DNA from 4 places in the Paenibacillus sp. MAHUQ-45 genome. Region 1 is predicted to be linked to each of the others. Evidence: riboswitches for the same ligand, from Rfam matches in the RefSeq annotation. Region 1 holds a riboswitch; each other region holds the start of a gene.
The links. Region 1 has a riboswitch for cyclic di-GMP ahead of AC3Y23_RS03750 (thiamine pyrophosphate-binding protein). Riboswitches for the same ligand answer to the same signal wherever they lie in the genome.
Positions count from the first base shown of each region.

Region 2: linked by a shared signal. The riboswitch ahead of AC3Y23_RS26045 (choice-of-anchor A family protein) and the one ahead of AC3Y23_RS03750 (thiamine pyrophosphate-binding protein) in region 1 are both predicted to bind cyclic di-GMP.
Region 3: linked by a shared signal. The riboswitch ahead of AC3Y23_RS21800 (anti-repressor SinI family protein) and the one ahead of AC3Y23_RS03750 (thiamine pyrophosphate-binding protein) in region 1 are both predicted to bind cyclic di-GMP.
Region 4: linked by a shared signal. The riboswitch ahead of AC3Y23_RS19345 (glycosyl hydrolase) and the one ahead of AC3Y23_RS03750 (thiamine pyrophosphate-binding protein) in region 1 are both predicted to bind cyclic di-GMP.

Region 1 covers NZ_JBYUPV010000002.1:9,783-12,895, forward strand. The annotation lists gene AC3Y23_RS03745 (carboxymuconolactone decarboxylase family protein) at 1-23, opposite strand, end outside; gene AC3Y23_RS03750 (thiamine pyrophosphate-binding protein) at 39-1,676, opposite strand; cyclic di-GMP riboswitch class I at 1,863-1,955, opposite strand; gene AC3Y23_RS03755 (hypothetical protein) at 2,243-2,509, shown strand; gene AC3Y23_RS03760 (methyl-accepting chemotaxis protein) at 2,526-3,113, opposite strand, start outside.
Region 2 covers NZ_JBYUPV010000016.1:79,431-82,543, forward strand. The annotation lists partial or broken gene AC3Y23_RS26045 (choice-of-anchor A family protein) at 1-1,244, opposite strand, end outside; cyclic di-GMP riboswitch class I at 1,334-1,423, opposite strand; gene AC3Y23_RS26050 (YhjD family protein) at 1,894-2,301, shown strand; gene AC3Y23_RS26055 (ASCH domain-containing protein) at 2,486-2,914, opposite strand; gene AC3Y23_RS26060 (N-acetylmuramoyl-L-alanine amidase) at 3,095-3,113, opposite strand, start outside.
Region 3 covers NZ_JBYUPV010000011.1:64,938-68,050, forward strand. The annotation lists gene AC3Y23_RS21785 (TasA family protein) at 1-465, shown strand, start outside; gene AC3Y23_RS21790 (TasA family protein) at 537-1,124, shown strand; gene AC3Y23_RS21795 (helix-turn-helix domain-containing protein) at 1,306-1,635, shown strand; gene AC3Y23_RS21800 (anti-repressor SinI family protein) at 1,741-1,893, opposite strand; cyclic di-GMP riboswitch class I at 1,921-2,005, opposite strand; gene AC3Y23_RS21805 (2-oxoglutarate dehydrogenase E1 component) at 2,526-3,113, shown strand, end outside.
Region 4 covers NZ_JBYUPV010000009.1:34,501-37,613, forward strand. The annotation lists gene AC3Y23_RS19340 (sugar phosphate nucleotidyltransferase) at 1-1,093, shown strand, start outside; cyclic di-GMP riboswitch class I at 1,261-1,341, shown strand; gene AC3Y23_RS19345 (glycosyl hydrolase) at 1,352-2,971, shown strand.

The DNA.
Region 1 (3,113 bases):
TTGTTGTTCAAATTGTCGCTCATAAATTGGCCCCCTAATTAAAGATTCACTACACGGTGTGCAGTAGGTGGTACTTCGTCACGGTCTGTCAACAGTTCGATTACTGCAACCTTGTTCAAGGCTACCGCATCTTCGATCGCAGCGGAGAATTGTTCCAACGTCTCACAGCGATATCCGCTTGCTCCAAGGGATTCACCAAACTTCACGGCGTCCATTGGGACTTCGAATAGGGTTCCGTCAATTCGGCCCGTAGTCTTCTGCATTCCCTTAAGCGCCATATCCAGTTGCATGTTGTTCACAACGATAAAAATAACCGGGATATCCTTACATACTGCTGTATTAATCTCTGCACCGAGCATCATAAAGCATCCATCGCCAGTCACACAGAAGATCGTTTCATCCGGTGATGCAACCTTGGCGCCGATAGCCATGCCAATGGCGTTGCCCATGCAGGCAAAATAGGCATCAAACACAAAACTGCCCGGTTTTTTAACGTTATACCATTTAACGGCATTAAAGCCATGGCTTCCGTCATCCACGAACATAGTGTTGTTGTATGGAATCAGATCACTCATCACATTCATGACTGAAGCCAGAGAGAGACCAGGGAGCTCAGGCAGTTCATCCCGATAGTTAAAGCTTTCGGTAGTACGTTTGGTCACAGAATCTCTATCCAGGTGTTCAAGATAATACACAAGATTATCACGCAGATCCCCGGTGACCGGTATTGTTTGGGAGGTCAGAATTTTGCCCACAAACGTAGGATCACTATCGAACTGAATTAAAGTCTCTGGATGGTTCTCACGTTTGAGATTACAGATGGTCATATCGCTCAGGCGGGAGCCCAGTACAATATACAAATCGCTGCGATTTAGCAGATCATCACCATGAGTGCATCCGCCGACACCGACAGGACCGTGATACAGCGGGTGATCCCAAGGAATAGCACCTTTGCCGCCAGGAGAAGTCACGACAGGGATGTTGAAGGTTTCAGCCAATTCGATCAGCTCTTTATGAGCTCCGGAACGGTTAACACCTTTACCCGCAATAATCAGTGGGTTCTCAGCATTGTTGATAGCGTTGATTACACGGTCAAAATTGGAGATGCTTACGAACGATTCGCGCTCTGGATAGACTACCGGGAATTCTTCCAGCAGTTCTGTCTGAACGTCGAAAGGCAAGCAAAGATGAACGGGACCACGGTTACCGCTCAGAGCAATCGAGATAGCATGATTGAAAATGGTACTGAAGTTATCGCCACGTTCTACAAGCTTGCTGAATAGAGTAGCCGGTTTGAACATATCAGCAAGATCAGCCAGATATGAGGAAGAATCCTGACATTGCGGAATACCTAATTCTTTTATGGATTGATGACCTGTAATAAATAGTACCGGAAGGTTATTCGCTTTGGCATGGGCCGCTGCAGTCAGTAGGTTCGTTCCTCCGGGACCGGATGTTCCGAAAGCAACACCTAGTCCGCCAGTCTTAAGGGCATAGCCTGCGGCTTCAAACCCGGAACTGGATTCATGTCTTCCAGGAATAAACTCAATACCGTAATCCACCATCTTTAGAACTAAAGGACAAATGGATTTACCAATAATACCAAATGAATGGGTTACTCCGAGATTACGTAGTGCCTCCGCCATAAAATCTGCGACTGTCTTCAAAAAAAACACCTCTCAAGTGTATGAATTGGGATAAGTAAAAAGATAAATATATTATCGTTCTGGTGATGCGAAATGATTAGAACGATACAAACGGGTATAAAGAAACAACAAAACCTGTGCTCGAATAATGGAGCACAGGTTGGAAGCAAAAAACCGCCACTCAGACCGCAAGATTAAGTCGATCCTCCTGGTTTTCTCTGCAACCTGGCAGTCATGGCCTCAGAAAAATGAGGCTGTAGATCCATGGCTTTGCGTCATTCCTTTTCAGGAATTTTGCCCATATAAATTATATAACTAATTATAAGAATAATTTTCCTTTACATTATATTCCTAGCTCGTCTTTGTCAATATATTTTACACAAATGAACTCGGAATTTGACGAAAAAAATGAAAGAGAATAGGGATATAGTTTTAATTTAAAATGTATCCAAGGGGGTATTGTAAATTAGAATGCGGTTACAAAATAGAGCGAAAATAAACTATTAATTGGGTCAGTATGGAATATTTGACTAGAGGGGTTGGTGCAAAAATGCAAATTGGATCAAAACAATTGGATGGAGAAGATTAGATAATAATTGAAGAAATTAGTTGACTCATCATTTGCCGTGATATTTTTAATGAAAGAATTGAATCCAAATACTTATTTTTTTCTAAACTATAATGGAAGTGAGTGGGTTAAAAGTAGGATGCTTGAGAGGGGAGAAGGCGAATCGTTATTTGTGAGTATGAATTTTACGGAAAGGTCTGAAAGCGATATAATGCAAACGTTTCATAAGTTTGAAAAACTGCCGTATAAAATAGAGCTTATACGGCAGTTTTGTGCTGAAAGGAACAAAAATTAAATTTTGATGACAAATTCTAAAATTTAAAAATATGAATCGTTTTTTGTAGCTGGAAGACGGCTGACGTCATTTTTTCACTCTCTTCTGCAACAGATTCCAGAGCATTGATCTGCTCACTCATCGATGCAGAGACCTCTTCAGTGCTGGCCGCTGTTTGCTGGGTAATGGCGGAGATGTTCTCGATCGCAGAGGAGATTTTCAGGGCACTGTCCAGCATCAGATCGCTTTCCGAAGAGAAGGCGGCGATCTGCTCGGTAATGTACTGTACGCTTTGGACAATTTGCCCGAAAATTTGTGCAGTCTGAATGATCATTTCATTCTGTACCTGAACGACTTCCTCATTGATGGTAATATTCGCAATGGCTTCCTTGATATCGGCTTCAATGCTTCGCACCAAGCTGAAGACCTCTTTGGTCGAGGCCGTTGATTCCTCAGCCAGTTTGCGAACTTCGTGGGCGACCACGGCGAACCCGCGGCCATGCTCTCCGGCACGGGCAGCTTCGATGGAAGCATTCAAGGATAACAGGTTGGTCTGTTCCGCAATTTCGGTAATTGTCTTGGTAATCATGGTGATACCGCGAGCGTTATGGGAGAGGGCATCAAT
Region 2 (3,113 bases), on a different contig from region 1:
GGCGTTGCTGTTGGCACAGCCGTCGGTGTCGCTGTCGGCTTCGGCGTAGGCGTTGCTGTTGGCGTAGCCGTTGGTGTCGCTGTCGGTTTCGGCGTAGGCGTTGCTGTTGGCGTGGCCGTTGGTGTCACTGTCGGCTTCGGCGTAGGCGTTGCTGTTGGCGTGGCCGTCGGTGTCACTGTCGGCTTCGGCGTTGGCGTTGCTGTTGGCGTGGCCGTCGGTGTCACTGTCGGCTTCGGCGTTGGCGTTGCTGTTGGCGTGGCCGTTGGTGTCACTGTCGGCTTCGGCGTTGGCGTCGCTGTTGGCGTGGCCGTTGGTGTCGCTGTCGGCTTCGGCGTAGGCGTTGCTGTTGGCGTGGCCGTCGGTGTCACTGTCGGCTTCGGCGTTGGCGTTGTTGACGGGGTGGTTCCTTCAAACGGATAATGGTGCATTTGCACATAACCGTTAAATGAAGTGGCTATCAACGTCCCATGCAACTCCGCGTAATTGTAGAACACACTTGCTTTCGGCGCCAAGATCGTACCTTCTATGGTTGTATTAGCTATACTGATCGAGCCTGCTTGGTAAAAATTAAATAATACCTTCCGGGGACTTCCACCCCAAATTTGAAAACTAGGAATGCTGATGGCGCCTCCACTAACATTGACTATAACTGTGCCATTGTTTGCAATGTTGAACTGAAGACCATTGGCATTCACCAAGTCGGAGGCAGATAGATTTACGACATTAAAATCTTCCGGAGCGTTAATGGTTATTTTCCCGAACTCCTTCTTGAAAGACCCTGCCTCAGGGAGAGACGCCAGCTCAGCCGATTTGTTAATCAGAAATTGCTTTTCCTTAGCAAAATCAATTGGAACTGGACTAGCCTTTCTCTCACCTTCCTTGATATCAGCCCTTGTCTTGGATAAGGTCCCACCATAAACGGCTTTGCCATACACTGTTCCATCAGTAATATTAATGTTTCCTCCCGCAATTAGAACATCGCCGCCCGGGGCATCCTTAGATACGCCGTAACTTTGCAGACTGATATTCCCTGCGGCGGCAAGCCGCCCGTGAATCTGGTCGTTCGTCTGCGTAAAATCTCCAAACACAAAAGCGTTAAAATTCCCGGCAACCCCCAAGACTGGCGTCTGGGTATACGGCGAGTCCGGTGTTGCGTTCACCGGGACGCCCAGGGAAAACGTACTTCCCAGTGTCAGCAGCCCTGCCAGGAACAATTTCACTGCCGACTTCATTCTTTTCCTCAATGTTTACACCTCCTATTAAATTCTATATGATCTCGTAGCAGCTACGATGACAACAAAAAAAGACCACCAAGAAGTAGAGGAGCTCTCTTCATGGCAGTCGGACGGTCATGGCACTTGTTAGCACTTTAGACTCCTAAACTTTGCGTCCCGTCTTTTCAGACGGTTTGCTATTATACATGATGATATTAAATTGATAGAGATGCCCGCAAAACAACATACGACAGGCCCTGTGTAATACATCTTATTCTGAATTTACCCATAGTGTAGCTTGGCGTTATATGATTGTCAACGAATTCCTTTTTGTACAATCTTTAAATAAAAAAAGCGCCAAAAGGCGCTTCAAATCGTCATTTTATCCTCTTTTTTAGAACAGCTGTATCCAGCCAATAATTGAGACCCACAACGGAATACTCAGGAATAGTCCAAACAACATCCCTCTATAAATATTCCCTTCTTGCTCCATGGCTCACTTCTCCTTTAATATTACAATAGTCTTCTTTTTAGTATTTCAAATTAAATATAATATCATCCCTCCAAATGTATTGTGAATTAAATCACATTTATTAGTTTGTTTATAAATACCATTGAATATTTTTTGAAATTCGGAGTAAAATAGGAATATACGTTCTCATTTTAGGTGGTGATACGCATGCACAAAGCCGAGAGTATAGATAATCATCTGGTAAAATCGTATTTGCTTCTCCCGCTGATCCTATCTGCTTTTGAACGCGATGCTGGCATCATTTCTGCACAACTCCGAACACCTTCACCTTATCTTGAAGTCCTGGATACGGCAGCCAGTGCAGCTACTGCAGATCTCAGGGATATTCGTACGGAGATGCGGATGCGCGGCATTAAGGTATATGAACAGCACAAGCTCCCGCATGGCCTTGAAGCCAAATTCATCTGCCGAGGATATCACGAACGGATGCTGCTGCTGAATGAACTCATTGCTGCACAAGCGGGAATCCATATGCGCAGATACTTGGGACTGGATATTTCGGCCTTCCGGAATGAGCAGGAACAATACGGAATCAAGCCTGCTCCGCAGCTCTAAATTCACTCTACTTTAGGAATAAGAAAAAAATAGGCCCTGCCATGGGAGTTGGCAGGACCCAAAATCTATACCACTAAACACTGGGGGGCGTTTGGTAAATTCAATATAACCCCTGAACCTGAAAATAAGCTGATCTTAAGATAAAAATTAGCTTAAAAAACATCACGATGTTTGTTAACGAAGATTATAAATGGTCCTCTTCACCCAAGAGGGGATACTCCCAGAAGCCGAGCCGCCCCTTGGCCAGAACAGGATGAACCAACGCACGAACATCCTCCAGCTCCCAGGCAAAACGTCCTTCCGTATAGTCGCCAAAAGCCCGTTCATGCTCGTCTATCTGCTGCGCGACACTATTCAACCCGGTAATACCATGGCACTCCTTCAGTTTGCCTATAGCAATAATAACACCCGTGGGTAAATTCTCTTCTGTATAGCCATGCTTTGCGAGTATCGATTGAATCGGCTCTCGTCTACACGCGGCCTTGTCTATTTTAAGACCAGCATGGATTGCCAGCTCCCCACAATATGACGTTCGCCATGAACGGGTTTCATAGTTCTTCTCGCCAAGCGCAACCAATGTAGCCCAGGGCTGCCGTATCGTTAAGCAACGCATGTTATTCTTATCTCCTCCTTATATTTGGCTGTGGGCTATCATGAGTGTATCCCTACTACATCTCTTTACCTAAATATGTGTTATCTCGTCTAGAGCTTGCCTGAACATTCGTATTTATATAATGTCATGATTTGAAAATCCCTCGTCTGAATACTATGGACGAGGGATTTAATATAATATTTATTTCTTCGCTGCAACC
Region 3 (3,113 bases), on a different contig from region 1:
TTGAGCTTGGATTCTGATCCCTCTGTGATCGTGGACCTCAACAATCTCAAGCCAGGTGATATCATCACCAGAGACTTCAAGCTGAAGAATAGCGGCTCACTTGATATTTCCCAAGTGCTGCTGAAAACGGCAACTGAAGTTATAGACGTGAACAATGACAATGGAACCCATAACTTGAAAGATGACATCGTGGTCACCTTCCTGGTTAATAAAGACAAGATCACTTCTCCGGTTCTGATTAAAAAACTGTCTGAGCTGGAAAACCTTTCGCCTGACCTTGTAAAAGCAGGCATCCTTGGTTCAGTTTTCGGCGAAAAATCAGGGATCAAGGCAGGAACTCTGGATAAGCTGTCTGTTCAGTTTGCCTTTGTCGACAACCTCCAGCCTCAGAACTACTACCAGGGAGACAGCCTGAAATTGAAGTGGACCTTCGAGGCTAAACAAGGCGCTGGCGAATACAAGTAAGCCGTTCGATCTCAACGCATTAACTATTTTGTCTACCATTTTATTAACCATATAAGAGGAGGAATTTATTCATGGGTATCAAAAAAACATTGGGTCTTGGCGTAGCAACGGCGGCTTTGGGATTGTCTTTAATCGGGGGCGGCACCTTCGCTTACTTCAGCGATACAGCGGAAAGCACAGCAACTTTCGCCGCTGGTACGCTGGATCTGAATACTAATCCTGAGCAAAATGTGAACCTGAGCAATCTGAAGCCAGGTGACATCGCTGTCCGCAACTTCACTCTGCAGAATAGCGGCTCGCTCGACATTAAAGAACTGAAGCTGGTTACTACGTATATCGTAACTGATACTAACAGCAACAACGCCGGACAGGATCTGGGTGCTCACTTTAAAGTAAAGCTCCTTGACAGCAGCTATACTAGCGGCTCAATTGCTGGCCATGTCGTTGCCGAAGCAACACTCAAGGATTTGCAGAGCAATCCAGGCTACGATTTGGTAGCCAATGCCTTCCCAGGCGGCATCTCCGCAGCCCAATCCAAGACGCTCAAATTAGCCTTTGAGTTCGTTGAGAACGGCCAGGATCAAAACATCTTCCAAGGTGACAAACTGGACGTGAAGTTGACCTTCAACGCCAAGCAAGGCGCCGGAGAATTAAAATAAGTCTGATTCCTAAAAACTACCGGCATCTCTTACACCCTTCACCGGGCTAAGACATGCCGGTTTTTGCTCCAATCCCCTCCTCTTTTCTCCTCTGAACAGCAATGTGTCTTTGTCCGTTTCAAGGAAATTTGTTATACTTATACAAAAAGTACGGAGGGGCGTTGTCATCGTGCCTGATAATATGGGAGGGCGCATCCATGAACTCCGGGTCGAGAAGGGCTTATCCTTATCCGAACTTGCGGACAAGGCGGATGTGGCCAAGTCGTACCTGAGTAATGTTGAGAGAAATATTCAGTCCAACCCCTCTATCCAATTCATTGAAAAAATTGCCGACGCACTACAAGTATCTATTCACGTGTTGCTATATGGAGACCTCTCCGACACTGAAGAGACGCCGCTGGATTCGGAATGGTTCCGGCTCGTGCAAGAGGCAATGAGCTCCGGCATCAGCAAGCGGGAGTTCAAGGAATTTCTAGATTATCAAAAATGGCGTCTTGAACAAAAGGATTAAAGATTTCGGCCCTGAGCGCTTCAATAGCTTGGGGCCCCATCATATAGAGAAGGGCACAGCATATGCTGTGCCCTTCTCTATATGTATCTGTTATGATTCAAGCTGCTAAATAGCCTTCAAAGCCTTCTCATTAAAGAAACGGCGAATCTCCTCCGCCTTGATGCCCGCCTTCTTGGCACTCAGCAGCAAATATACCCATTCTAAATCCAGATCAACTGTCTGCAGTTCTCCGTTGTTCCCCTGGTTGGACTTATCCAAAAAATCTCCTCCTAAGATTTCGCGTCCCCAGGCAGTCCGGCCGTCGTAGTATTTCTACCTTAGACCCGAGACTTTGTGCCCCTGCCTTTCAACAGGTTTACCCTTTACTGGACCCTTTACATGAAAGGATCTGGCTAGAAATTATTATTAAAAACCATACTGCAATAACATTATACAAGAAAGAATCGGAAAAGTGTGTCGTTTTCTGGGAATTTCTAAGGTGAGAAATGTAAAAAGTTTAGCTCTTTTTGACTAATACCTGTCCAAGTTGAAACCACCTGTACCCAATGCACAATTTTGAACTTATTAATAATTCTACTAACCCAAAATAGACTAATTATAGAACCATTAACCCATATCCGAGCATTGTAATCAGGTTTTATAAAAAAAACGAGGACTATCGAATTATTTTAATAGTTACACTTGTTGATGTAATCTATTTATGGCGCTATGGCATCAATGACCAGGCTGAACCATACCGTTTTGCGATTGGATTGGACGAAAGTATGAATTGATTAAGGCCACCGAAAGTAGCACAATAGTAAGGAAATGAAAACGCAACCATCACAGCTCCGAACAAGGCCCATACCAGCGCCCCGCGTTTGGAGTTCATCCGTTAGGAGGATGTATTCATGGCAGCCAAAGAGCCCTACAATGAATCTGTTTGGAGCAAATATTATGGCCCCAATCTGGGCTACATTCAGGAGAAGTATGAGCAGTTTGTGAAAGACCCCTCCTCAGTTGAAAATAATTACCGTGAACTTTTTACTGTTTATGGCCCGCCTCCCCTGGCGCCGGATGCTGAACCAGCTCCGCAGCCTATCGTCTCGGGAGATGCAGTTTGGCTTCGCAAGGCTGTCAAAGCCTCTAAGCTAATCGCTAACATTCGTATATATGGCCATTTGGCCGCCAATATTGACCCGCTGGAGCGGGATCACAATCCTATGACAAAATGGCTGAATCATGAAACGTATGAATTGACGCGAGAGGACCTCATGGCCCTCCCTGCTTCACTAATTTGGGAGAATGTCCCGGATAATATTCAAACCGCTTGGGACGCCGTTCACCGGATGCGCCAAGCCTATACACAAACTATAGCCTACGAATTTGGTCATGTGCATGATGAACAGGAACTTCGCTGGTTGAACAGCCAGGCGGAGTCCGTTAACTCACCTGCGCCATTGAATACCGCCGAACGCAAGGATTTGCTGAATCGGCTA
Region 4 (3,113 bases), on a different contig from region 1:
GACAGCAGCCTATTTATATACCGTGGCTGGCGTGTCGCCTGCCGAGACGGTGGCTATTTTGCCAGTGGACCCTTATGTTGAGGCTGCTTTCTTTGAAACGGTAGCCCAGCTTGAACATACGATGGAGGAGAGCGGCGCTAATCTGGCGCTGATGGGTGTGGTGCCTGAGCATGCTTCGGAGAAATACGGATATATCATCCCGACCTCCGATGAGCCTGCGGCGAGCGGCTTTATGCAGGTAAGCCATTTTCAGGAGAAGCCGGATCGCGTGCAGGCGGAGAAGCTGATCAGTCGCAATGCGCTGTGGAACTGTGGTGTGTTTGCTTTCCGTCTTGGCTATTTGCTGGATATTTTGCAGCGTAAAGGGCTGCCTCTCAACTATGAGGAACTGCAGAAGCAGTATAAACTGCTGTCCTCCATCAGTTTTGACTACGAAGTGGTAGAGAAGGAAGAACGGATTGTTGTGCAGCCGTATGATGGATTCTGGAAGGACCTGGGCACGTGGAATACATTGACGGAAGAGATGAGCAGCAATCATGTCGGCAAAGGGGTTGTTACGGCTGATTCCGAAGGCACCTGCCTCGTGAATGAACTGGATATTCCGATTACGGTCATTGGTGCAAAAGATCTAATTATCGCTGCCAGTCCCGACGGAATTCTCGTAACCCATAAAGCGGAAAGCCCACGGATCAAAGAAGTGCTGAAGTCGTTTGATCAGCGCCCAATGTACGAGGAACGTCGCTGGGGTCATTATCGTGTCATTGACTATGTGAAATATGAAGAAGGCAATGAGGTGCTGACGAAACGGATTTGCATCTCACAAGGGAAGAATATCAGCTATCAGTTGCACCGCAAGCGCAGTGAGGTCTGGACCATTATCAGCGGGGAAGCCAGCATTGTTTTGAATGAGAAAATGTATAACGTAAAGGCGGGCGATGTGGTTCGCATTCCGGAAGGCACCAAGCATGCCATTCTGGCTTTAACGGACGTGGAGTTTATTGAAGTGCAGACAGGCTCTGAACTGGTAGAGGAAGATAATATCCGTATCACCCTGAATTGGGATGATATTGAGCTGCATCAGTTTATTTCCTAGGACCGGATTCGAGCGTAGGGGAATTTAGTAGAACAAACTATCTATTTAACCAAATGCGAAGCTTTTAAAACAGGTATAAAGACTCAAAAATGATATTTTTTTCATAAATGCACTAAAAAATAATTAAATAGCGTCGATATTTACGGTAAGAGGGATAGATCCTTCAATAACGAAAACGGCAAACCTATCGAAAGATAGGGACGCAAAGCTATAGGGCCTTTCGCAAGAATGGCAGCCTGGCTACCGAAAGGGAGATGTATGTTGAAAGCTTACCGTAAGTATCGTTTGTTGCGCGCACTCCTGTCCGTTGCTCTGTTTCTGACGACCCTTCCACTGAGCGTGGGAATCGTTCCGTCTATGGCAGGAGCTGCAGGCTCCGGTACTCCGGTGAATCCCGCTGCCTCGCCCGAAGCTGTAAAATTACTTAACTACATGTACTCTTTATCCGGTAAAGGAATTATTGCAGGGCAGCATGACTACCTGGAGAGTCCCGATGAGTTCAATCTCAAGCTGCAAGATACCAGCGGTAAATATGCCGCACTGCACGGTTACGAGATGGGCGCTATCAGCGGGCAGAATGAGAGCCAGGTTGCCTGGTATCGTCAGAATGTAGTGAACAGCGCCATCAGTTGGAGCAAAAGCGGCGGAGTAGTCGCCATGACCTTCCATCAGAGCCTACCGGGAACCAGCTATGATTGGTCCAATGTCTCCAGAAGTCTCAGCCAAGCGGAATTCAATAAGTACGTTACACCAGGGACGGTACAGTACAACAACCTGATTGCCGAACTGGATAAAGTGGCGATACCTTTGAAAAGCTTACGTGATGCAGGGGTACCTGTATTATGGCGGCCGTACCATGAAATGAATGGAGATTGGTTCTGGTGGGGAAAGAAAAATAATTTCGCTGCACTTTGGAATATTATGTATGACCGTTTTGTTAACGTTCATAAATTGAATAATCTGCTGTGGGTATGGAGTCCGAATGCCCCGAATGCCTGGGCGGATCCGTATGCTCTGACCTATCCGGGTGCGGATAAAGTAGACATTCTCGCTGCAGATATATATGAGAACGATTATAAACAAAGCCATTACGACAGTCTGCTGGCGCTGGCGGCCGGGAAGCCGATCGGTATCGGAGAGAACGGGGAAATGCCAGACGTAGCCAAGCTGAGAGAGACCCAGAGCAAATGGACCTTTATGATGACCTGGGGAAAAATGCTATACGATAATAACCACACTGATGATATTAAAGGTTTTATGAACAACAGCTACACGGTAACCAGAGACAAATTTGCGGCTGGAGCGGTACCGGCACCTACGCCACCACCGGCTCCTCCAGTACCCGCTGTTACGCCATCAAACACACCGAAACCTCCTGCTGCACCAACAGGGAATACTGGAACAGGGGGAAAGCATACGATGGCGAATGGGTTAACGGGGGAATACTTCAACAATATGCAGCTTTCCGGTACGGCGGTTCTTACCCGGAATGATGCAGCGATTGATTATAACTGGAGGCAGGGTTCACCGGATGTAGCCTTGCTGGGTGTTGATAATTTCTCTATCCGTTGGACGGGGAAAATCAAACCGCTGTATAGCGAGAATTATCAGATCTACACTGAATCCGATGATGGCATTCGGGTGTGGATCAACGGGCTGCCGATCATTGACAGCTGGAATAATCAAAGCGGGACTGAGCATCAGGGGAGCATCGCCCTGAATGCCGGGGAGCTGTATGATATCAAAGTGGAGTATTACGAGAATCTGGGTGATGCCCGAGTGCGCCTGATGTGGGCAAGCCCTAGTCAGGTGAAGGAAGCCGTTCCGACCAGCGCATTGTTCGCGAGCGTGGACGGAACTGAGAACTACGTTATCTAGTCCTTACGCATTTAACGGATCACAGCAATGAGATTCTTTTCAGCCGATCGGTAGCCCTGCTCTTTGGCAGGGCTACTGAACTATAGGCTCCCGGGATAAGAAGACAATTGTCCTTGACGGAGATCAGCTTGGTTCTACCGGA